DNA from 4 places in the Rhodococcus erythropolis R138 genome. Region 2 is predicted to be linked to each of the others. Evidence: riboswitches for the same ligand, from Rfam matches in the RefSeq annotation. Region 2 holds a riboswitch; each other region holds the start of a gene.
The links. A riboswitch is a leader RNA that binds a small molecule or an ion and turns the genes downstream of it on or off. The one in region 2 is predicted to bind cobalamin.

Region 1: it holds a riboswitch for cobalamin, as region 2 does, so the genes downstream of both, H351_RS22165 (ABC transporter substrate-binding protein) here and metE (5-methyltetrahydropteroyltriglutamate--homocysteine S-methyltransferase) in region 2, are expected to answer to the same signal.
Region 3: it holds a riboswitch for cobalamin, as region 2 does, so the genes downstream of both, H351_RS26585 (FecCD family ABC transporter permease) here and metE (5-methyltetrahydropteroyltriglutamate--homocysteine S-methyltransferase) in region 2, are expected to answer to the same signal.
Region 4: it holds a riboswitch for cobalamin, as region 2 does, so the genes downstream of both, cobN (cobaltochelatase subunit CobN) here and metE (5-methyltetrahydropteroyltriglutamate--homocysteine S-methyltransferase) in region 2, are expected to answer to the same signal.

The regions. Positions count from the first base shown of each region.
Region 1 covers NZ_CP007255.1:4,823,372-4,829,355, reverse strand. The annotation lists gene H351_RS22175 (SDR family oxidoreductase) at 1-52, opposite strand, end outside; gene H351_RS32795 (hypothetical protein) at 103-225, opposite strand; gene H351_RS22170 (MMPL family transporter) at 355-2,475, opposite strand; cobalamin riboswitch at 2,545-2,692, shown strand; gene H351_RS22165 (ABC transporter substrate-binding protein) at 2,809-3,804, shown strand; gene H351_RS22160 (FecCD family ABC transporter permease) at 3,801-4,841, shown strand; gene H351_RS22155 (ABC transporter ATP-binding protein) at 4,838-5,671, shown strand; gene H351_RS22150 ((2Fe-2S)-binding protein) at 5,668-5,984, shown strand, end outside.
Region 2 covers NZ_CP007255.1:2,030,610-2,036,593, forward strand. The annotation lists gene metE (5-methyltetrahydropteroyltriglutamate--homocysteine S-methyltransferase) at 1-1,605, opposite strand, end outside; cobalamin riboswitch at 1,765-1,973, opposite strand; gene H351_RS09545 (helix-turn-helix domain-containing protein) at 2,071-2,508, opposite strand; gene H351_RS09550 (response regulator transcription factor) at 2,729-3,358, opposite strand; gene H351_RS09555 (sensor histidine kinase) at 3,355-4,479, opposite strand; gene H351_RS09560 (ABC transporter permease) at 4,480-5,274, opposite strand; gene H351_RS09565 (ABC transporter ATP-binding protein) at 5,274-5,984, opposite strand, start outside.
Region 3 covers NZ_CP007255.1:5,780,295-5,786,278, reverse strand. The annotation lists gene H351_RS26600 (cation diffusion facilitator family transporter) at 1-719, opposite strand, end outside; gene H351_RS26595 (alpha/beta hydrolase) at 730-1,668, opposite strand; gene H351_RS26590 (TetR/AcrR family transcriptional regulator) at 1,817-2,329, shown strand; cobalamin riboswitch at 2,346-2,481, shown strand; gene H351_RS26585 (FecCD family ABC transporter permease) at 2,599-3,606, shown strand; gene H351_RS26580 (ABC transporter ATP-binding protein) at 3,603-4,421, shown strand; gene H351_RS26575 (ABC transporter substrate-binding protein) at 4,442-5,479, shown strand; gene H351_RS26570 ((2Fe-2S) ferredoxin domain-containing protein) at 5,476-5,984, shown strand, end outside.
Region 4 covers NZ_CP007255.1:3,744,589-3,750,572, reverse strand. The annotation lists gene H351_RS17255 (GMC oxidoreductase) at 1-608, shown strand, start outside; gene cobN (cobaltochelatase subunit CobN) at 648-4,268, opposite strand; cobalamin riboswitch at 4,308-4,440, opposite strand; gene cobG (precorrin-3B synthase) at 4,492-5,634, shown strand; gene H351_RS17240 (precorrin-8X methylmutase) at 5,654-5,984, shown strand, end outside.

The sequences.
Region 1 (5,984 bases), 2.8 Mb from region 2:
GTACAGCTCGTCCGAGGAACCCGGTACCGCCAGTGACGATGTATGTGGCCATGGTCGGTAACTTACTCCAAAGTAAGATCGACGGCTAGAGGGAACCGGACATCAGTGCGTCATGACGCCATCCTCGGTGTCGAAGTCGATGCCCGCAGCGATGATTCCGGAAAACAGGAACGCGACGGCAAGTGCAAGAGCGGGGATTGCAAGGATCCATTCGAAAATTGTCATGCTCCAAGTCTGACGAAATCAGCTTCGGAGAACATCGCCCTGCGGAGCGATTTCCCTGATCGGGCAGTCATCCTCGAGGACGACTGCCCGATCAGGGAAATCCACTAGTGCGTGATCAGTGGCCCGAAATCAGTGGCCGATGCCGACCTTCGCGTGAACCTTTTTCATCCAGGCCGGAGCCCACCAGTTCGCTTCGCCCATCAACTTCACGAGCGAGGGCACGAGCAACATGCGGATGATGGTCGCGTCGACGATCAGCGCGACGATCATGCCGACGCCCAGGAACTTCATCACCGACAACCCGGACATCGCGAATGCCCCCGTCACCACGATCAGGAGTAGGGCGGCGGCCGTCACGATGCGGCCGGTGCGTTCGGTTCCGAACTTGACTGCTTCCTCCGTCGTCGCTCCCGCGTTCTTGGCCTCGACCATCCGGGACATCAGGAAAACCTCGTAGTCCGTGGACAATCCGAACACCACCGCCAGGATGAGCACGACGAACGTCGCCTCCAGCGGAGTTTGACTGACCCCGAGGAGTTCGACGCCGTGACCGTCCTGGAAGACGAAGGTGAGGACTCCGAAGGTGGTCGCGAGGCTCAGCGCGGCCATCAGTACCGCCTTGATGGGCAGGACCACCGAACCGAACGCGAGGAACAACAGGATCAAGGTCGATCCGACCATGATGAGGATCATCACCGGCAACCAGTGCAGGACGGCGTTGTTGCCGTCGTCGACCATGGCTTGACCGCCACCGACAAGCAGCACTGTTCCGTCGGGAGCGGAGATCGCACGCAGATCTGTCACTGCGGTGCTCTGTGATTGGGGTGTAGAGCCCTCGCTGTAGAGAGCCTGAACCGCGATGAGTTGATTGGTGCTCGCGACGACGGTCGCCTGACCGATGCCCTCGACCTGACCGGCGGACTCGGCGATCGCTGCACCTTCGGCCGGGGTGAGAGTGTTCCCGTCCTCGGCCTGAAGGATCATCGTCGCGCCGTTGCCGGTCTGCGGGAAGTCGTTGACCAACGTGTCCATTGCGACGCGAGCGGGGTTGTTGTCCGGGAGTGCGGTGTACGAGAGTTCTCCCAAACGGGCACCGAGCAGCGGCGAGGCCATCACGAGCAGCACGGCCACGATCGTCACCGAGACCGCGACCGGACGCTTCATCACCCACGTGACGACGCGGCCCCAGAACTTGCGCGAGCGTTCCTCGCCGCGTTGCGCCGCATCCTTGCGCCACGTCAGGGCGTTGATGCGATGCCCCAGAATGGCAAGCAGCGCAGGCACAGCGGTCAGCGACAGAACCGCCGCGCTCAGTACTGCTGCGATCGCACCGAAACCCAAAGACCGGATGACGGCCTGCGGGAAAACGAGCATGCCGCTGAACGCGCAGATCAGCAGCAGACCCGAGAACATGACGGTGCGACCCGCGGTCAGAACTGTCCGCTGCGCAGCCGCTCCCGGGTCCGAGCCCGAATTCAGTTCTTCACGGAACCGACCGACCACGAACAGTCCGTAGTCGATTGCAAGTCCCAACCCGAGAAGAGAAGCGACGTTGATCGAGAACGAGGACACATCGGTGATCAACGTGAGGATTCGCAGAACCGCCAAGGCGCTCAAGACACTGAGTACACCCACGAATACCGGAACCGCCGCAGCGACGATGCCGCCGAAGATGAAGACCAGCAGCACCAGAGTGATCGGAATGGCGATGGCTTCGGCGACCACCAGGTCTTTCTCCAGCTTGGTGTTGAACGCGACGCCGACAACGGTATTACCCGCGAATTGTGCCTCGGCACCTTCAACTTCGAGCTTCGGCAAGAGATCGGCGAAAGTAGCAGGTGTGACGCCCGAGTCCGGTGCCAACGTGATCGCAACGGCCGCCATGGATCCGTCGTTCGAGAGCAGACTGGCCTTGGCCGCGGCGTCCGTTCCCCAATACGACTTCACCGACGCGGTCGGCACTTCCGTTTTGAACTGGTCGACGGCGGCCGTTACTGCCGGCCCGATGTCGTCGAGGGTCTTGCCGTCGGTGGGTGAGTAGATCGCGATGATGTCCGGGGTCTGCGGCCCGAGATTGTCTTCGATGATGTCCGCAACCTTCGCGGAGTCGCTGCCCGGATCGATGAAGCCGCCCTGGCTGAGCTTGCCGAACACTCCGAGTCCCCACACCCCACTGATGAGAACTATCAGAACCGCGAGGCTCAGTACCCACCATTTCCGGGCGACGACGGTTTGGGCCCAGCGTGTCATGTATCAACTCCGGTGTGTGGGGGCGTCTGGCCAGATCGACTGTAGTGGGCGTTTGGTCTTGAATCGGAAACGTCATGCATACTGCTCGAAGCACTTGCAAGCCACGCGTGTGGGGGAAGCCGGTCCGAATCCGGCGCTGACCCGCAACGGTAGGTCGATTCTCGGTAGTCACCGAGCGTCGGCAAGCCCGATTACCCACCGCGCGGTGTGCGACATCCATTCGTCGTGGTCTACGAAAAGGAAGTCCAGCAGGAGCTCTGGCCGAGTATCAGTGTGCGGGCGGAGTTGTCTGTCGGATTCTCATTCGTGGCTCAGAGCCCTTACGAGGTCCCCGTGTCACTTCAGTTCTCCCCGTCCCGCGCCGCCGCTGTTCTCATCGCGGTCGCCTTGGTTTCGGCAGGTTGTTCCAAAGGCCAGGAATCAGAGTCCGCGTCTGCTGCGGAATCCTTCGCACAGCCTGTGTCCGTGACCAACTGCGATCGAGAGATGACCTTCGACTCGCCGCCGCAGCGCATCGTGTCTTTGAACGGGCATGTCACCGAGGCGCTCATCGAAATCGGTGCGGGTGACCGGATCGTCGGTCGGGCGTACAGCGACAATCCGCCAACTGCGGAGACCGCCGATGTATTCAACAAGATTCCCAGCCTCTCCGATACGTTCCCCAGCATGGAGCAGGTTCTCGACGTCGATCCGGACTTCGTGGTCGGAGGAATGACCAGTGCCTTCAACGAGAAGCAGGGCCGTTCCCGAGACGCTTTCGGCGAGCGCGGAATCAACACCTTCCTCTTCTCGGAATACTGTGGCACCGGTTTCCCCGACATCGGATTGCTCGAGAACGACTACACGCAACTCGGTCGAGTCCTGGGCGTTGAAGATTCCGCCCGCGAGGTCGCAGAGGAGATCAGCGATGGTCTCGATTCCGTCCGCGCTTCGGTCGGGGACGCGGCGCCGGTACCGACCTTCTTCTACGACAGTGGTGACCAGGTTCCGACGACCATCGGCGGAGTCGGCGTCGGTCAATTGGTCGCGGAATACTCCGGTGTCTCGAACATCTTCGCCGAAGGGACAAAGCCCTACATCGACGCATCGTGGGAAGCTGTTGCCGAGCGTGCACCCCAGGCGATCGTGGTCATCGACTACGGCGACAAGACGGCCGAGCAGAAGATCGACTTCCTCCGTGCCCAGCCGTTGATGGCGACCACCCCTGCTGTGCAGCAGAACCGGTTCGTCGTGGTTCCTCTCGCGGACCTGTTCGAGAGTTCACGGTTGGTGCGTTCGGCACAGACCATCGCGACGGCCTTCCATCCGGGCGCTGACGCGGCGAAGTGACCCGCACGCGTTACGGGTACGGCGCCCTACTTGTCGGCTTGGCGGTCGCCTTGGCGATCGTCCTGGGGTTGGCCGTCTCCTTGGGATCGGTTCGCATTCCCGTCGGTGACGTCTGGGCGATAGTCGGAGCCCGTTTGGCGCCAGGGACTTTCGAAACGTGGTGGACCGCGGCGCGGGAGTCGATCGTGATCGACTCCCGCCTGCCACGTGCACTCACGGCTGCGGTCGTGGGTGCTTCCTTGGCGATGTCGGGTGCTGTTGCTCAGGCTGTCACACGGAATCCTCTTGCCGACCCGTATCTGCTCGGAGTTTCGTCGGGTGCGGGATTCATGGTGGTGCTCGTGTCGGTGCTGGGTTTCGGCGCCGGCCTCCTCGGGGTTTTCACGATTCCGGTCGCAGCATTCGTCGGGGCGATGATCCCGTTGTTTCTCGCACTGCTGATCGGCGGCCGGTATCCGCAGCCGACCGCGATCATTTTGGTGGGTGTAGCGCTCGCCCAAATATTCTCGGCGCTCATCACCTTTTGCATCCTGGTGTTGGCCGATGATCGGCACGTGACGTCGGTGATGCACTGGATTGCCGGCGGATTCGGTGATGCGCGATGGTCGACGCTGATCTTCCCGACGATCGCACTGGTCGTCGTCGGCACGGCCCTTCTGTTCAGTTCGCGGTGGATGGACGTCTTGCAGACCGGTGACGACGGGGCTGCAGCACTCGGTATGAACGTCCGACGGTTCCGAGTGTTGTCCTTGCTTGCGGTCTCCGTACTGGCGGGCGCGGCAGTCAGCGTTGCCGGTGGAATCGGATTCATCGGCCTCCTGATCCCACATCTGGCCGGTTTCATCGTCGGCACCAGAGCAATTCGACTGCTCCCTGCTGCAGCCCTTCTGGGCGCCGTCGCGATGGTTGCCGCGGATACCGCTGCGCGCTCGGTGGCACAATCCACCGAAGTTCCGGTCGGAGTGATCACCGCCCTCGTGGGTGCACCGATCTTCGTCTGGATGCTCTACCGGCAGTATCGGAGGCTCGAACAGTGACGCAGACCAGAACAGTGACGCAGACCAGAACAGTGACATGCCCGAAGGACGGCGAAGCTGCGCCTCTGCTCGAACTCGTCGAGACCCGGGCGCGGCTTGGCAACCGCGAAGTCTTGCGCGGCATCACTTTCGCGGTGACGTCCGGTGAAATACTGGGCTTGGTCGGACCCAACGGCAGTGGCAAGACGACGGCGCTGCGCTGCTGCTACAACGCTTTGACTCCGACAGGTGGCGCAGTTCTGATCGATCAAGCCGACTCGACGACGCTCTCGCGTAAGGACATCGCCAAAACCATCTCGGCGAGCGTCCAGGAACCTACTGTCTCGGCAGGACTTTCGGTTCGTGAATCGATCGCGCTCGGACGAACTCCGCACCGTAGCTGGTTGGACCGAAGCACTGAGCGAGATACCGCCATCGTGGACCGGTGCATCGAGCAGGTTGGTCTGGTCGAGCTTGCCGGACGCGACGTGTCCACCCTGTCGGGTGGTGAGCGGCAACGTGTCTCGATAGCGCGCGCATTGGCTCAGGAGCCCAAGGTTCTGTTGTTGGACGAGCCGACCAATCATCTCGATCTTCGTCACCAGTTGATCGTGATGGAATTGCTCGCCGAACTTGCGTCGGCGGGGCTCGCGGTTGTGGTCACGATGCACGATCTACGGTTGGCAGTCGAGTACTGCGACAACCTTGCCGTGCTCACCGAAGGTGAACTCCGCGCGTGTGGGTCTACGGTCGAGGTGTTGGACGAGCCGTTGTTGGCCGAGGTTTTCGGCATCAAGGCGCGAGTCGAACGCGGAGTACGTCCGCGGATGGAGATATTGGGGCTGGCATGACGGAATCGGTAGCCGGGATCTACGCCCGTATGGCATTAGCGGTGCCGTTCTTCGACAACCTGAGCGGGTATCCGGATACGATGCCCGCGGTGTTGATGACCGACCCCCAGTGGTTGGCAGCACGTGTCGCCGATACGGCCGAGCGATGGGGGAGTGCGGACAGCCGAGTGAACGGCACGTTGTGGTGGTACTCGGCCAGTTCCACGCTGACTGGCATTCCGATCGGAACCGGAATGGTCACCGGGTTCGCGGCCGATCCATCGTTGAACGGTGGGCGGATCTTCTTGCGTGACAACGGCTATCTGGGCGGGTT
Region 2 (5,984 bases):
GTCGACGGTCATCTGCTTCGCGCGCGAGACGTCGCCGTACAGAATCGGCGGACGCACGCAGCGGGTGCCGTACGACTGGACCCAACCGTTGGCGGTGGCGAAGAATCCGTCCAACTGCTCCGCGAAGTACTGGACCATGTCGTTGCGTTCCGGCTCACCGTGCACAAGCACGTCCAGGTCCAGCTTTTCCTGGAGCGCAACAACTTCGGCAATTTCGGCGCGCATACGGTTGACGTACTCGGCTTCGTCGATCTCGCCCTTGCGCAGCGCTGCGCGAGCGATGCGGATCTTCGAGGTTTGCGGGTACGAACCGATGGTCGTCGTGGGCAGCGGCGGCAGAGAAAGCAGCTCGTCCTGGGCAGCGCGACGTTCGGCGGCGGGCGCGCGACCGGTCGCCGAGTTCAGCACCGCGTCCAGACGGCCTCGAACACTCGCATCATTGAGTCTGCGATCGTCCTTGCGGGTCGACGCGGCCGCTCGTGCCAGAGCGAACTCGTCCTCCACCGACTCTCGGCCCTGTGTGAGAGCGGTTGCGAGAGTTACTACTTCCTTGACCTTCTCGGTGCCGAACGCGAGCCACGAGCGCAGGGCCTTGTCGACATCGGACTCAGCGTCGAGTGTGTACGGAACGTGCAGCAGGGAGCACGACGTGGAGACGGCAAGCGTGTCCACGCTGCCGAACAAGGCACCCAAAGTGCTCAGTGCCGAGTCCAGATCGGACCGCCAGATGTTTCGTCCGTCGACCACTCCGGCGACGATTAGTTTGCGGGCGAGTTCAGGTACGGAGCCGATCGAATCCTGACCGGCCACCAGGTCGACGGCAAATCCTTCGACGCCGGTGGACGCAAGCGCGGGCAACGCGTCACGCAGCGAACCGAAGTACGACGCCAACAGGATCGACGGCCGCTTAGGCAGCGCTGAAAGCTGTTCGTACGCAGCGCGTGCCGCTTCGATTTCCTCGTCGGTGCGATCGCCCACGAGGGCGGGTTCGTCGAGCTGAATCCAGCTCGCACCGGCCTTCGCGAGCCGACCGAGTAGATCCGCGTAGAGGGGGAGTAGTTCGTCGAGCCGCGAGAGCAGCGGCTCGTCTGTGCCGACAGCCTTCGAGAGCAGCAGGAAGGTGACCGGTCCGATGACGACCGGGCGGGCTGCAATGCCGTCGGAAAGTGCTTCTGCCAGTTCGGACAAGACCTTGGACGGGTCGAGTGCGAACGTGGTGGACGGTGAAATCTCCGGCACCAGGTAGTGGTAGTTGGTGTCGAACCACTTCGTCATTTCGAGTGGCGCGATGGTGTCCGTCCCACGGGCAGCGGCAAAGTAGCGGTCCAACGGATCGGCGACCGACGCGACGCGGTCGGGCAGCGCGCCGAGAAGAACTGCGGTGTCGAGCATCTGGTCGTAGAAGGAGAAGGTATTGACCGGGATGGAGTCGAGGCCCAGGTCACGGAGGTCGGCCAAGCCCTGCCGACGGAGGTCACGGGCGCCAGCCTGCAGGGCGTCGGCGTCGATGCGCCCTGCCCAGTAGCTTTCGGTTGCCCGCTTGAGTTCTCGATGAGGACCGATGCGCGGTGAGCCCAGCACGGTCGAAGTGAATGTTGTTGTCACGGAGTTTCTCCAGATTGCCAATGCATTGATGGCCACTGCCGGCAGACGGGTACACCTCACGAGACCTCGAGTTTCGGCGGACAGTACTGCCCGCACCGCACACGAGGTCCGATGGAGATCTACACGCCCATTCCACGAGGCGGTGGACCGTCGGGCACGGCGTGCCCGACACAGTCGGCAGGTCTTCGGACTCGCGGGCACTCGATCGAGTTGGATCGAACCTACTGGCCGTCGCTTCCCAGGCGGATGCCCAGTGCACATAAACGGCGGTCGTTCCTGCTTACCGCTGCGGGACAGTCCCGGATTTTCACCGGGTTCCCTCTCACTCCGACAGCTTGCGCTGACGGGGCTTCGACGCCGGGAACGGTCTTCGGGGCTCCTCATGACCGCGCCGGGCGAACCAGCTGCATCGACCAGCATAAGGCCAACCCTCCCTGAGCAGTCAAGGAGAGTCGGCGAAGGGCGCTACGCGCGTGACATGTAGGAATTCGAGTCCGGTGGTACGCGCGGAAGATTCTCGGAGGAACGTAGATTCTCCGCCATTTCGACAAGCAGATCCTGCGAAGACGGCGATAGATCGACGACGCGAGAGGTGAGGTTTCGCAGGCGCACGTTGTGCAGCTGTTCGAGGAGAGAGAGGTCCGCCTCGCCGCCCGAGATCGCGGGCGGAGTTTGATCGGACGGGGCGTAGAAGTAGTCCGGATGGACGTTGAAGAAGTGGGCGAGGGCGGCAACCACTTCGGGTGACGGGTTGGTTCGGACGCCGGTGCGCAGTTGGGACAGGTACGGCGTCGAGATGCGGCAGCCGAACTCGGTCATGCCGCGAACGACCATCGCGTTGGTGACGTGAAAGTCGGCAGTCTCGAACAGCGAGTTCAAGCGATCGTTGAACTGGTTCGACATGAGACGTCCCTTCCCCCGTTACGCACAGGCTCCGTCGATTCAATTAACTGCATCATAGCCAGTTATCGAACGATTAGCTGTTTTGGATTCTCGCGAAGGGGGTCGTTTGCAGGGAAAATCCCTAGGGTAGAAGGTCCCTACTTTGAGTGATTTGGACAAATCGCCGTCAAGAATCGAACCGCGAACTATTTGCCGGGGAAGTGGATTCCGGCCACGCGGATCAGAGCCAGCCGTTCGACTCGGCGATTCTGACGGCTTCCGCGCGCGTCGACGCACCCGTCTTACCCATTGCGGATGACAGATGATTTCGAACCGTCCCTGCGGACAAGAAGAGCGCCCCTGCGATGGCTGCCACGGGTGCGCCGTCATGAGCGGCGCGCAGTACTTGGGTCTCACGCTCCGTCAGAGGCGACTCGCCGCTGACGAGGCTGTCGGCCGCAAGGGTGGGATCGACGACGCGCAGTCCGGCGTGGACACGCCTGACTGCGTCGGCCAACTGCCTGGCGGGTGTGTCCTTGACGACGAACCCGCCGGCCCCGGCGTGCAGGGCTTTGCGAAGAAATCCGGGACGTCCGAACGTGGTGACGATCAGGACTCGGGTGTCGGGTGCTGCCTCGCGAAGGGCCGCCGTCGCGGCGATTCCGTCCATGCCGGGCATCTCGACGTCCAGAAGCGCGACATCCGGGTGGTGTTCGAGAACGGCGGCCACAACCTCGTCGCCGCGACCGACCTCGGCCACCACGGAGAGGTCGGATTCCAGATCGAGTAGTGCGGCCAACGCTCCTCGCACGAGCGCCTGGTCGTCCGCCAAGAGCAGCCGTATGGTTGCTCGATCGCCCTGGCTGTTCACTCTGTCTCCTGTTCGACTACCTGAAGTGCAAACCCCTGCGGCTGGGGATGAGTGATGATCACTCGTGCGCCCGACGCTCCGGCGCGCTCGCGCAATCCGATCAGACCGTTGCCGGAAGACGTCGACCCGGCCCCTTGCCCGTCGTCGACGACCGACGCACTATTTTCGTCGACCGTGATCCGGCAGTGGGTCGCACCGCTGTGTCGAACGACGTTGGTGACGCCCTCACGGATCGTCCATGCAAAGAGTTCGCGAAGACGCGTGGGAACCATGTCGGTACTGCTCGGCACCTCGTCCTCGATACCAGCCGCACGCAATGCCTCTCGTGCTCGGGCTATCTCGACGGGAAGAGAAATCCCACGAAATCCTTCGACGGCCGAGCGCACGTCTGCCAACGCGTCACGCGAAAGTCTTTCGAGGTCGTCGAGTTCGTTGCGCGCACGTTCGATATCGACATCGAGTAGGCGATTGGCCAGTTCGGCTTTGATCGTGATGACGGTCAGCGAGTGCCCGAGGATGTCGTGCAGATCGCGCGCCATCCTCGTGCGCTCCTCCATGATTGCCCGCTGCTCCTGCTCTTCGCGTTCATGGAGCATGGCGAAGTTGCGGCTGATCAGGGACATGATGCCCCAGGTCGCGAATGCGGCCGCGCAGACTCCGAGCGAGAGTCCGGAGTAGTTCCCCCACCCGGACGAGAGGCTGACTATCTCCACGGAGGCCGCGAACACCAAGGCGAGAATGCCGCCCGCGACGGTCGGCAGCAGCGTCACCGCTGTCACCGCGAGATACGGTGCGGCTGCCAAACCAGTCGGCCCGACGCTGACGATCATCACGGCGGCCAACGCGGTCAAGGCGGCCAAAGCCAGTGCAGCTTCGCGAATCGTCGGCCGAGTCATTGTCATTCGACGCCGCTGCTGCGTTGTGGCGAACGTGTAGAGATAGAGCGAACCGAAGGCGACCGTCGCGAGAATCCCTGTCCAGCCGCGCAGTTCGTCGCGCAGATTCCATCCCTCGATCAGCGGCCCGCCGAGAAATACCATCCAGACCGCCGCGAAGAGAACGCCGAAACGATTCCGCCGCGGGAGCGCGACGGAATCTTCTCGGTCAGTCGTTTGCGACAACTACACACGCTCCGTATCTCGTTGGAACCGCCAGATCGCTCCGCCGGCGAAGATGGCGAACCACACCAGGATATTGACGATCCAGGTCCAGTGAATGCTATTGCCCGTCAACGGTGCGTGGGCGAGGGCGTTGATGCCGAACATCGGGGTGAACTGTGCGATGGTCGCCCATACGGAACCGTCGGTGAGCGGCACGAAGAGTCCGCCGCCGAAGGCGAGCAGAGCCAGTCCCGGTCCGAGCAACTGCATGACGTTCTCACTGGGGAGTAGATACCCCATGAACAGGCCGAAGGCCGCGAAGATCGACGATCCCAACCAGGCGATCAATGCCGTTGTGAACCAGAGTGATCCGTCCATCTGCGCCGAGGTGAACGCGCCGACGACGTAGACGACAAGGATCGAGACGAGACCGAGCAGCATCGCCATGATCAGTTTGACGGCGATGTAGGCGACCGGGGTCAGGGGAGTCAGCCGAAGTTGTCGGCTCCATCCGGACGCTCGTTCGATCGAGACCATCGCTCCGCCGCTGGTGGTGGCCAGCATCGCGCCGTAGAGAGCCATGCTGATCATGATGTACGCGGCGACATTGCCGTGCCCGATCCCGTGGTCGTCGTCGCCTTGACCGAGACCGAAGACGAGGAAGAAGACAACCGGCATGACGAGCGTGAAGATCATCGTGCGCCGATTGCGGGTCAGGCGACGAAATTCCAGTCGCAGTAGCGTCGTGTTGAATCCGCCGAGAGGTACGACGGTTCGCTCGGCTCCGTAGGTGTTCGCTTCGGTTGCAGTGGTCATCACTTCTGTCCTTCGGAGTTGTTCGACGTGAGTGCGATGAATGCGTCTTCGAGGCCACGCGAGACGATTTCGAGATCGCGAGCCTGGGTATTGGTCAACAGGAACCGTGCAACGGCATCGGTGTCACCCGAGTGCACGAGCAGTGACTCACCGCGCACCTCGACGGCGTCGGAGTTCGGTATGGCTCGCAGGAGTTCGTCGGTGATGCCTGGAACAGTCGCGCGCAGGGTGCGTCCGGACGCCATCGCCTTGACCTCGGCGGTGGTCCCGTCTGCGACCACGATGCCTTGCCTGACCAGGATGATGCGGTCGGCGTAGACATCGGCCTCTTCGAGGTAGTGCGTCGCAAAAAGCACAGTGCGACCGTGATCTGCGTCGGCGCGGATGGCGGACCAAAAGTCCCGACGCCCTTCGACGTCCATGCCGGTGGTGGGCTCGTCGAGAATGAGCAATTGCGGGTTCGACAGCAACGCCATCGCAAATCGCAACCGCTGTTGTTGTCCGCCTGAGCATTTGCTGACCAGGCGATCGGAGATGTCGAGGATTCCGGCTCTCCCCAGCACTTCGTCGACCGGACGGGATTGGGCGTACAGGCTGGCGGTCAGCTGCACCGTCTCGGCAACCGTCAGCTCTTTCAGTAGTCCGCCGGTCTGCATGACTGCGGAGACGAGTCCGCGGGCGATCGCCGATCGCGGTGACATTCCGAAGAC
Region 3 (5,984 bases), 2.5 Mb from region 2:
GCCCGCAGCGTCGGTGAGGCCTCTTCGCCGACCAGGAATCGGCGGTTGCGATCGATCAGGATGATCGCGATGACTCCGAGAAGTATGCCGACGAAGATGGAGCCGAGGGCGTCGGGGATCGGTGAACCGGTGATCTGGTGCAGTAGGACGCCGACGAATGCGATGACCAAACCGATCAGTGCCGCAGCATCTTCGGCGAACACGGCCCGGGTCGTCGGGTCGGACGTGTTGAGCGCCTGGGCCATGACGTCGCGGTTCACGGCGGATGCTTCGGTTCGGAGTTGCTTGTACGCCTGCCGGAACGAGATGCCTTCGAGGATGAACGAGACGCCGAGGACTGCGTAGGCGACACCGAAGTCGGTGGCCGGTTCGGAATGGAACAGTTCCTGGATGCCGTGGGTGATCGACACACCTGCGCCGAGCGCGAAGAGTCCGAGGGCGGCGAACATCGACCAGATGTAGGCCTCCCGGCCGTACCCGAGTGGCTGGTCTCGGTCGGGAACCCTTTTCGAGCGGCGGTTCGCGATCAGCAGCAGCACTTCGTTGCCGGTATCGGCCCAGGAGTGGGTGGCCTCGGCGACCATCGATGCAGATCCGGTGACGATGGCGGCCGCCGTCTTGGCCCCGGCGATCAGCGCGTTAGCCGCAAACGCCAGTACGACTGTCGTGGTGCTCTCGTCGCCGTTTCCCGTCGGCTCGGCCTTGGGTTCGATGCTCACGAACTTCAGGCTAGGCGGGTGGCGACGGTTTCGTGCGGTGACGCTCGGCGACGGAGCGCAGCAGTGTGTCGACGGCGTCGTGGAACTGCGTCAGGCCCGGCTCTTCGACGGGAAAGTGCCCGCACCCGTCCAGCATCACGAATTCGGTGGGTGCGTTGATGCGGCGGAGGAACTGCAAGCTCAGTTCGGGTGGCGTCCATCGGTCGGCGGCCGGGTGGGTGAGCAGAACGGGCGTCGTCCGAAATGCTTCGGGTGCGGTGTGCTCGAACGAGAAGTAGCTGCTGAGGAATCCGAGTGGCACCCGAACACCGCCACCGCGCGGATCGGTTGCGCACAGCGTCGCGAGTTCACGGTTGCTGCTCATGTTCGCGACGTCGGCGACCCAACGGATGGGCACGCGGATACGGCCCACCAGTCGTTCGGTGCGGCGCATCAGGGGAGCGCCGTAGACACCCATCGGGCCGAACCGCGCCGCGGCAGCTCTGGCCGACGGATTCGAGGGATCGAGCAGGCAGGTAGCGACGACGGCGTCGGCCAGACCGGTCCGCGCGGCTACCTCGTAGGCCAGCAGACCGCCGATGCTGGCGCCCAACAACACCAGCGGCCGATCGTCGGCTGCCTTCTCGGCCCGGACGAGATCGCAGAGGAGATCGACCCACTGCTCGTACCGGACGCCGGCGGGATCGGCTACGACGGTGTCGCCGTACAGCGGAAGATCAGGGAAGAGGACTTCGGCTCCGAGTTTCACGCCGATCCCGGCGAACGGCCACAATGCGCCCGAGTAGCCGCCGGCGCCGTGGATGCCGAGAACACGAACCGGCGCGTCTGGAACCACTGCCCGTGCGACGTGGACGGTGTTGCCGTTCCACTCCCACCACGTCGGGGTCGGCGCCGGCATGTGGTCGGTGTACCGGTCGGGCATAAACTTCGAGTAATCGGCGCTGGTCACCTACACAATTCTCGGTATCGGCGTCGCGGCTGACAACTCGCATCGGAGGACCGTGTCGACTCGGCGGAAAAGGCCCTCCCAGCAGCGCTCGAGGGCTACCTACGACGCGATCCTGGAGGCAGCTACTCGCGTTTTCGCGTCGGAGGGCATGGCAGCGACCACCAACCGGATCGCTGACGAGGCAGGGGTGTCGGTGGGCTCGCTCTACCAGTATTTCGGCGACAAGTACGAGATCCTCGCGGAGTTGGCGAACCGTCACGTGAGTGCTGCGCGGGAGAGTTTTGCGCTCTGCCTTGCCGACATCGTCGAGCGTGAGCTCACCCCGGACGAGGCCGTCCGGATGTTGGTGGAGTGCGCGGTCGAAGTGAACAGTAAGCCGCGAGAGTTCTTTCACCTGCTCTACGATCAGGTTCCGCGTACGCGTGAGCTCATCGCGCAGGTCGAAGGAATGAATCGGCAACTGGTACTGGGTTTTTCGGAGTACTTGCAGAGCCGCGGTTTCAGTGCGGACGATGCGTTGTTGACGTCGCGGCTGACTGTGACTGCCGTGGACAGCCAGGTGCATCGGGTTGTGCTGGAATCGGATTCACCCGAAGACCTTCGAGTGCGAACGGAAGCCGTCGTGCGGCAGGCGAGATCGATGATCGCGTCGGAATCCTGATCCGGTGTATCGAATGGTGACTGCGGTCCGTTATGGTTCTGACGTCATCATCGAGGTAATGGGAAGTCGGTGCAATTCCGGCGCGGTCCCGCCACTGTGAGGTCGTCCCTGCGTCGACCGTAGCCAGATACCACCCTCGTTGACGTTGTGTCATGCCACGAGGATGGATCGGTCACACCATGAATGCTGTTGGCGGAGCTCTGTCTCCACCTACCCACCTGCCTTCGCCGAAGGCTGGTGCGCCTCGAGGACGGCTCAGTCCGGGTATCGTGCTGCCCGCTCTGCTGGTCGTCACCGTGCTCTCTGCTGTGTGCGCGTTGGCATTCGGATCCGAGATGCTCCCCGTGTCCACTGTGGTGGACGTGGTGCACTCGCGCTTCGGAGGCCCACCCGTCACGCGTTCCGAACTTGCGATCGTGTGGGGGATCAGAGCACCGCGGGTACTGCTCGGTCTGGCCGTCGGCGCTGGTCTTGCCGTCGCCGGCGCGGTGGTGCAAACCCTCGTCCGTAACGCTCTTGCCGATCCCCACCTGCTGGGAGTGTCGTCCGGCGCGAGTGTCGGTGCCACCGCCGTCATCACCACCGGACTGTTCGCCGGCGCGGGAGTGTGGGCGCTCAGTTTCGGCGCGATGATCGGGGCGTTGGGAGCTGCGATTCTCGTCTTCACCATCGCGACGCTGCAAGGCGGTATCACTCCACTGCGATTGGTTCTGACCGGCACCGTTACCGCATCCGCCCTGTCGGCGATCGCGAGTTTTCTGGTGCTGCGTACCAATGATTCCCAGGCCGCGCAGTCCGTATTGTTCTGGCTCCTGGGAAGTTTGGCCGGGGCATCCTGGGACAAGTTGTGGGCGCCGGTCATCGTAGTGTTCCTGCTGACGGCAGCGGTGTTCGCCCTGCACGGTTGGCTGGATGCGCTGGCGGCCGGACCGAACGTCGCGGCTTCGCTCGGTATTCCCATCCGAACCCTGCGAAACGTGCTGTTCGGCGTGCTGGCAGCGTTGGTCGGCACGATGGTTGCAGTGTCCGGCGCGATTGCCTTCGTAGGCTTGGTCATACCGCACGTCACACGCATGCTTGTCGGAGCCAGACATCGAGTGGTGTTGCCGGCGGCAGCGCTGATCGGCGCGTCGTTCCTGGTGTGGGTCGACGTCGTGGCGCGGACCTCGTTGCGGCCGACCGAGATCCCGCTGAGCGTGGTGACCGGGGTGATCGGTGCCCCGCTGTTTCTCCTGCTTCTCGGCCGTCGGCGCTACCGATTCGGTGGCAGTTCGTGAGCGCCCGCGCCCTGGCGGTGACCGCGTCCGGAGTCGTTGTCCGCATCGACCGCCGAACCGTCGTCAAGGGCGTCGACATCGCGGCGGACGCCGGTGCAGTAGTAGGCGTCGTCGGTCCGAACGGATCGGGCAAGTCGACTTTGTTGCGTGCGCTTGCCGGTCTCGGACCGATCGCCGACGGTGACGTACGCGTCGGCGGCGAGTCCGTGCACGCGATGTCCGCGCGTTCGCGGGCCAAAGCCATTTCTTTTGTGGCGCAGGAAGAGCAGAGTCCCGCCGATTTGTTGGTTCACGAGTACGTGACTCTGGGGCGCACGCCACATACAAAGCCCTGGAGTGTCGGCGGAAAGCACGAGAATGCCGTCGTTGATCGTGCTCTGGGCGAGGTCGGAATGATCGAGCACAGGCTCTCTTCGATGGACACGCTTTCCGGCGGCGAGCGTCGGCGGGTATTTCTCGCCCGAGGTCTCGCGCAGGACGCCGGCGTGCTCATCCTCGACGAGCCGACCAATCATCTCGACATCCGGCATCAACTCGAACTGCTCGATCTGGTCCGGTCGTTGGACCGGACGGTGATCATGGCACTGCACGACCTCGATTTGGCTGCGGCAGTGTGCGATCGGGTGCTCGTGCTCGCGGATGGAGTGGCCAGGGCGTTCGGACATCCATCCGACGTACTCACCACCTCGGTGGTGGCAACTGTCTTCGGCGTCGAGACTTTCGAGCTCGTGAACCCCGCGACAGGCCGTTCACACCTCGTATTCGAATCACGAAATTCTCAACTACAACAATCATTTTCGGAGAGTGCACTTTGATACATGTCAAGACTCGAGCGTTGTTCGGTGCGGTTGTAGCCGCGACAGCGTTGTTGACAGTTGCCGGCTGCTCGGCAACTGCACCGGTGGACGAAGCTGCAGACAAGACTTCGGTGACATTGGAGAACTGCGGGACCGAAAGCACTTTCCAGCTTCCGATCGAGAACGTCGTTGCGACAAGCAATGCGGCCAATATCGGCACCATTCTCCGAGTCGGCGGTTTGGATCGTCTCGCGGCCGTCGTGTTGAACACGAACAACGACGCGGTCATGGAGTCGATGTTCGGCCCTGGAATTGCGGACGTCCCACACCTGGACGGAACGATCACGATGGAGACGATTCTGGGTAAGCAGGCGGACCTGGTGGTCGGCTCCTACAGTGGCTTGTTCAAGGGAGCCTCCGGTGTGACGCCGGAATCGCTGCAGAGCAACGACATCGATGCATATGGGATCTCCGATAGTTGTCGGCAGAGTGCCGCAGTGGATTCCGCGCTCGGCACGATGGGTCCGTGGGATGCCCTTCGTGCGGACGTGACCAATTACGGAAAGCTGTTCGGAACCGAGGACACTGCCGCCGAGGCACTGACCGAATTGGATTCACGTTTGGCACGTCTGGAGTCCGCGCCAGATGCCGGCGACAAGCCGAAGGTCTTGATCTACGACAGCGGTGAAGAAGATCTGTACACCAGCGGAGGCAACGGAGCCCCCAACGGAATCATCGACGTCGCCGGGGGAACCAACGTGTTCGCCGACGTCGACAACACCTGGTTCAAAGCGAGCTGGGAGACCGTCGCGAAGTCAGAACCCGACGTCATCGTGATCATGGATTACAAGAAGAGCGCTGACGAAGTACAGGGCAAGATCGACGCGATCAAGAGCCGAGAAGGCCTACGCGATCTCGACGCCGTCAAGCAGAACCGCTTCGTCGTACTCCCGCTCGCGATGTTCACCAGCGGATTCCCCAACGTCTACGGCGCGGAAGAGCTGCGCGCGAAGATCGAAGAGTTCGGACTTGCTCCGTCGAGCGGGATCGACTGGACAACCGCGCCGTCGGCATGAGTGTCGACAGTGGTTCGAATCGGGTGATCGTCGTACTGCGGCCGACCGTCAGCGGCCTCGACGAGTCGGCCGCGCGACGGATGTTCGACGCTGTTCGGGCCGGCACCGACGCCGACGTTCGTATTGCGTACCTCGATGTCGCGTCGCCGAGCCTTCACGAGGAACTCGATCGAGCGCATACCGATGACGTGGGCAAGGTCGTGTTGATTCCAGTTGCGGTGCCGAGGGATCGGTACCTGCTCACGTGGACCAGCAAGGCGGTTGCGAACTGGCGCGAAACCCGGATCGGTGCCGAACTGGAAGTCTCGCTCCACGAATCGGAAACGCTCGAAGCTGCCGTGGCCGCGCAGGTGATCGATGAACTCGGCGCGGCCGGAAAGCCGATCACTGCCAGTCCGGCGTCGTATCGCAGTCCGGCTTGGTCGGTGATCGAGCAGCACGATACACATCTGTTGGTGTGCAAGGGGCCCCGCTGCATGGCGTACGGAGCAGGGCCTCTCCACCG
Region 4 (5,984 bases), 1.7 Mb from region 2:
GCGCCCAGGCGACGGGCGCGCTGCCGAACCTCAACGAACACGTCGGTAAGGGCTGGGGAACGAACGGCGACGCCGGGATGGTGCGCTCGTTCGGCTTCAGTGACGGCACTGCGCAAGCCGCACCGTCGGCATCACGCATCGTCGACGAGTCGGGAATGCCACTCTCCCTGGAAAACTGGTACGTCCCCGGGCTACCCGTCAACATCGGCATGCTCGGAACCTTGGGTATGACCCTCGATTCGCAGCGCGCCGACTTCGCCTACGACAGCGACTCCGATCGGGTGGTGCTGAACTGGCCGAAGAACGGCAACGACGCCACCGTCGAGGCCCTGCGCGCCGTCCAGAACAAGATGGCCTTCGCCGGCACCACGCTGCCGTCCGCCTTGCCGTTCGCGAAGGACGTCAATTCCTCGTTCACCGCGCATCCCCTCGGCGGTGCGGTTCTGGGCAAGACCACCGACGGCTACGGGCGAGTCAAGGGCTACGACGGCCTGTACGTGATGGACGGCGCTGCCATTCCGGGCAGCACCGGCACCGTCAATCCATCACTGACCATCACTGCTCTGGCGGAGCGGAACATCGCTCAGATCATCAAGTCCGGACGCTGAAGCACTTCGGCGCCCGGACCTGCCGGTGATTCTCGAGGTTTACTCCCCCTCGAGTTCGCCTTCGGTTTCGAGGTACACCTGACGCAAGCCGTCGAGTGTCTTCTGCTCGGGGTGCTCCCACATGTTGCGCTCAGCGGCTTCGAGGAGCCGCTCGGCGATTCCGTGTAGTGCCCACGGATTGGATTGCGTCATGAACTTCTGGTTCTGCTCGTCCAGAACGTAGGTCTCGGCGAGCTTTTCGTACATCCAGTCCGCGACCACGTTGGTGGTGGCGTCGTACCCGAAGAGGTAGTCGACCGTGGCCGCCATCTCGAAGGCACCCTTGTACCCATGACGGCGCATCGCGTCGAGCCAGCGGGGATTGACCACGCGCGCCCGGAAGACACGTGCGGTCTCTTCCGAAAGTGTGCGTGTGCGAACCGATTCCGGCCTAGTGCTGTCGCCGATATATGCCTCGGGCGACTTTCCGGTCAGCGCGCGCACGGTGGCAACCATGCCGCCGTGGTACTGGAAGTAGTCGTCCGAATCGGCGATGTCGTGCTCACGTGTGTCGGTGTTCTTGGCCGCCACGTTGATTCGACGGTAAGCACTGCGCATGTCGTCGGCTGCCGGGATTCCGTCGAGCCCACGGCCGTACGCGAAGCCGCCCCAGTTGGTGTACACCTCGGCGAGGTCGTCGTCACCGCGCCAGGTCTTGGAGTCGATGAGTTGCAGCAGTCCGGCGCCGTAGGTTCCGGGCTTCGAACCGAAGATACGGGTGGTCGCACGCCTGGCGTCGCCGTGCTCGGCAAGGTCGGCCTGTGAGTGGGCGCGCACGTAGTTCTGCTCGTCCGTCTCGTCCAGTGCCGCGACCAGCTGAACGGCGTCGTCGAGCAGTGCGAGCACGTGCGGGAACGCATCACGGAAGAATCCGGAGATGCGGACGGTGACGTCGATGCGCGGGCGGCCGAGTTCTTCGAGATCGATGACTTCGAGGTTGACGACGCGTCGGCTTGCTTCGTCCCAGACGGGGCGAACACCGAGGAGCGCGAACACTTCGGCGATGTCGTCGCCGGAGGTACGCATGGCGGCGGTTCCCCACACCGACAGACCCACCGAGCGCGGGTATTCGCCGTGATCGGCGAGATACCGAGCGGCGAGCGACTCGGCCATCGCCTGACCGGTCTCCCACGCCAGGCGTGAAGGAACTGCCTTGGGGTCGACGGAGTAGAAGTTACGACCAGTGGGAAGAACATTGATCAGGCCGCGGAGCGGTGACCCACTCGGACCCGCGGCGATGAATCCGCCGTCGAGCGCGTGCAGGACCTGCTTGATCTCGTTGTCGGTCTGCCGCAGACGCGGAACCACTTCGGTGGCCGCGAACTGCAGGATCTTCACGACGGTCTCGTCGTCGCTGAGTTGTTCTGCCGCAGCGGGGTTCCAATCGGCGTCGTACATGCCGCGAACCAGTGCGTGCGCCTTTTCCTCGACGTCGTCGACACGGCTGCGCGACTCGTCGCCGTCTTCGCTGAGCCCGAGTGCTTCACGCAAACCGGGGACGCTCTGTTCGCCGCCCCACATCTGACGGGCTCGCAGCATGGCGAGGACCAGTTCGATTTCGGCGTCGCCCTGGGGTGCACGGCCGAGAATGTGCAGACCGTCGCGGATCTGGACGTCCTTGATCTCGCACAGCCAACCGTCGACGTGCAGGAGCATGTCGTCGAACACGTCTTCTTCAGGCCGCTCGGCGAGGCCGAGGTCGTGGTCCATCTTGGCGGCACGCATCAGTGTCCAGATCTGCTGGCGAATAGCCGGGAGCTTGGACGGATCGAGTGCGGAAATGTTGGAGTGCTCGTCGAGCAGTTGCTCGAGGCGGGAGATGTCGCCGTAGCTTTCGGCACGGGCCATCGGCGGGATCAGGTGATCGACGAGCGTCGCGTGAGCACGACGCTTGGCCTGTGTTCCCTCACCCGGATCGTTGACCAGGAACGGGTAGATCAGCGGCAGGTCGCCGAGCGCTGCGTCGGTGCCGCAGTTGCTGGACATGCCGAGCGTCTTGCCCGGCAACCATTCGAGGTTGCCGTGCTTGCCGAGGTGCACAACGGCGTCGGCGCCGAATCCGCCGTTGTCCGGGGTGGCAGCGATCCAGCGGTAGGCCGCGAGGTAGTGGTGGCTCGGCGGCAGATCCGGGTCGTGGTAGATCGCGACAGGCTTTTCACCGAATCCCCGCGGCGGCTGAACCATGAGGACGATGTTGTTGAATCGCAGTGCCGCGATAACGATTTCGCCGTCCGGATCCTGCGAGCGATCGACGTACAGCTCGCCGGGCGCTGTGCCCCAGTGTTCCTCGACTCCGCTGCGCAACTCTTCGGGCAGGGTGGCGAACCAGTCGCGGTACTTCGCTGCCGAGATGCGGATCGGATTGCCCTCGAGCTGCTCGGCAGTGAGCCAGTCGGGATCCTGTCCGCCGGCCGCGATCAGGGCGTGGATCAGCGCATCGCCGTCCTTGGCCGCCAGGCCGGGAACTGCGTCAGGGCCGTCGACCGGACCGAGGTCGTAACCGGCAGAACGCATTTCGGTGAGCAGATCGATTGCGCTCGCCGGAGTGTCGAGGCCAACGGCGTTGCCGATGCGAGCGTGCTTGGTGGGGTACGCCGACAGCATCAACGCAACACGACGCTCTGGCGTCGGAATATGACGCAACTTGCCGTGACGCACCGCGATGCCGGCCACGCGGGCTGCGCGCTCCGGATCAGGCATGTACGTGGACAGTCCGTCGGAATCGATTTCCTTGAACGAGAACGGCACCGTGATGATGCGCCCGTCGAATTCGGGGACCGCAACCTGCGTCGCGACGTCGAGCGGCGACAATCCGTCGTCGTTGGCATCCCAGGTGGCGCGGCTGCTGGTCAGGCACAGTCCCTGCAAGATCGGAACGTCCAAAGCGGCGAGTGCTGCCACGTCCCACGCTTCGTCGTCGCCGCCCGCCGATGCGGTGGCGGGCTTGGTGCCGCCGGCAGCAAGAACCGTCACGACCATGGCGTCGGCGCGGCGGAGCGTGCTCAGAAGTTCGGCTTCTGCGGTTCGCAGAGATGCGCAGTAGATCGGCAGCGCGGTGCCACCGGCCTCGGCGACCGCGTCGCACAACGCCTGGATATACCGGGTGTTTCCGGCCAAATGCTGGGCGCGGTAGTACAGAACTGCGATGACCGGACCGCTCGCCGAGTCGAGATCGGGCGCGAAATCAGCGATGCCCCAGGAAGGCAGGTGAGCCGGCGGCTCGAAACCGTGGCCGGTGAGCAGGACGGTGTCGGAGAGGAAGTGGTGCAGCTGTGCCAGATTCTGTGTGCCACCCTCAGCCAGGTAGTTGTGCGCCTCGGCAGCAACACCGGCGGAGACCGTCGAGCACTCCATGAGGTCGGCATCCGGCGCGTGCTCGCCGCCGAGAACGACTACGGGGAGTCCGGAGGCGAGGACCATGTCCAGGCCGTCTTCCCAGCTGCGACGGCTGCCGAGGATACGAACGATCACGAGGTCGACGCCGTCGAGCAAGGGCGGCAAGTCCTCCGAGACCAGCAAGCGTGAGGGGTTGGCCCAGCGATAGGAGACGCCGTCGCCGGCTTCCTGGCTGGCGCGGGCGCTCAGCAGATCGGTATCGGACGTGGAGAGCAGAAGAATCACGGGTGAAGCCTTCCTGGGGTTTCGCGCCCCGTGGCACAGATCTGTCATCGACGGCGGTTGAGGGTCTGACTCGTGTTTCCGAGCGGAAACACGTCCCGCTCGAGCAACACTCACAGTGGCGCGACCGCACCGGACTTTCACCGGTTTCCTCAACTGCCGTCACTGGTGGTGGTGATGCTACCGGTCCGCAGAAGGCACTCATGACAGGTCGTACCCTGGAGCCATGCCCACGGACCGTTCACAGCCAGACGCGTGCCCGGGTGCACTGCAAGTTCACCACGCCGCCGACGGCGCACTGGCACGCGTGCGCCTACCCGGCGGACTCCTCACCCCGGTCCAATTGCAGACGCTCGCCGACGCAGCGCGCGATCTCGGCAACGGGCAGATGGAACTCACTTCGAGGGGCAACGTCCAACTGCGCTCGGTCTCGGATCCCGAAGCCTTCGCGTCGCGAATCGCGTCGGCCGGCCTGCTGCCGTCCGCGACGCACGAGCGAGTGCGCAACATCCTCGCGTCCCCACTGTCCGGCCGTATCGGGGGCGTAGCCGACATTCGTGAACTGGTCCACCGTCTCGATTCGGCGATCCAAGCGGATCAAGCATTGGCGGATCTGCCAGGGCGAACCCTGTTCACCCTCGACGACGGGCGCGGAGACATCACCGGGCTACGGGGCGATTTCGGGCTCCATGCGCGCAGCGCCACCGAGCATTCACTGGTGCTCGCCGGTCACCACACCACTCACCGCGTCCAGGCGGACGACGCCGTCGAATTGCTCCTCGAGGCGGCTCGATCATTCCTCGACGTCCGCGACAAGCACTGGCGCCTGGCCGAGGTTCCGGACGGAATCGAACGCACCCTCGAGCAGCTGGGTCTGAGCGCCGAGTCCACCGGTGCGGCGGACCTCACGCCGGATGCACGACCCACCATCGGCTGGCTCGAGCAGCGCGACGGGACCGTAGCCCTGGGCGGAGGCTTGCGATTCGGGCTGCTCGACGCTCGGCTGGCCGAGTTCCTGGCCGCCGTCGACAAGCCCGTCGTCGTGACGCCGTGGCGATCGGTGCATATCTTCGACCTCGACGAATGGGCTGCCGAGCAGGTAGTCCGGGTGTTGGCGCCGATGGGGCTGATCTTCGACGAGAACTCACCGTGGCTCGACGTCACCGCCTGCACCGGAAGCCCGGGATGCGAGAAGTCGCTCGCCGATGTGCGCACCGACGCCATCACCGCGGTAGAGCAGGCAGAACTGCCAGTCGTCGGGCGCCAGCACTGGGCCGGGTGCGACCGCAGCTGCGGACGTCCCCGCGGGGACGTAGCGGATGTGATTGCGACGGGTGACGGTTACCGGGTGAATCCGGCCGATCGGTGATGCCTCTATCGTGTGGCACATGATCGAGTACATCCGTGACGGCGCGGAAATCTATCGCCAGTCCTTTGCCACCATTCGGGCCGAAGCCGACCTGAGCCGTTTCCCGGCGGATGTCTCGCAAGCTGTAGTGCGCATGATTCATGCAAGTGGCCAGGTCGATCTCGTCGACGACGTCGCCTTCACACCGGGTGTCGTCTCGGCTGCGCGCGCAGCTCTGCGCGACGGCGCGCCGATTTTCTGCGACGCTCAGATGGTGGCTGCCGGCATCACGCGCAAGCGTCTGCCCGCCGGTAACGACGTCATCTGCACCCTCGGCGATCCGCGGGTTCCCGTGCTGGCGTCGACCATCG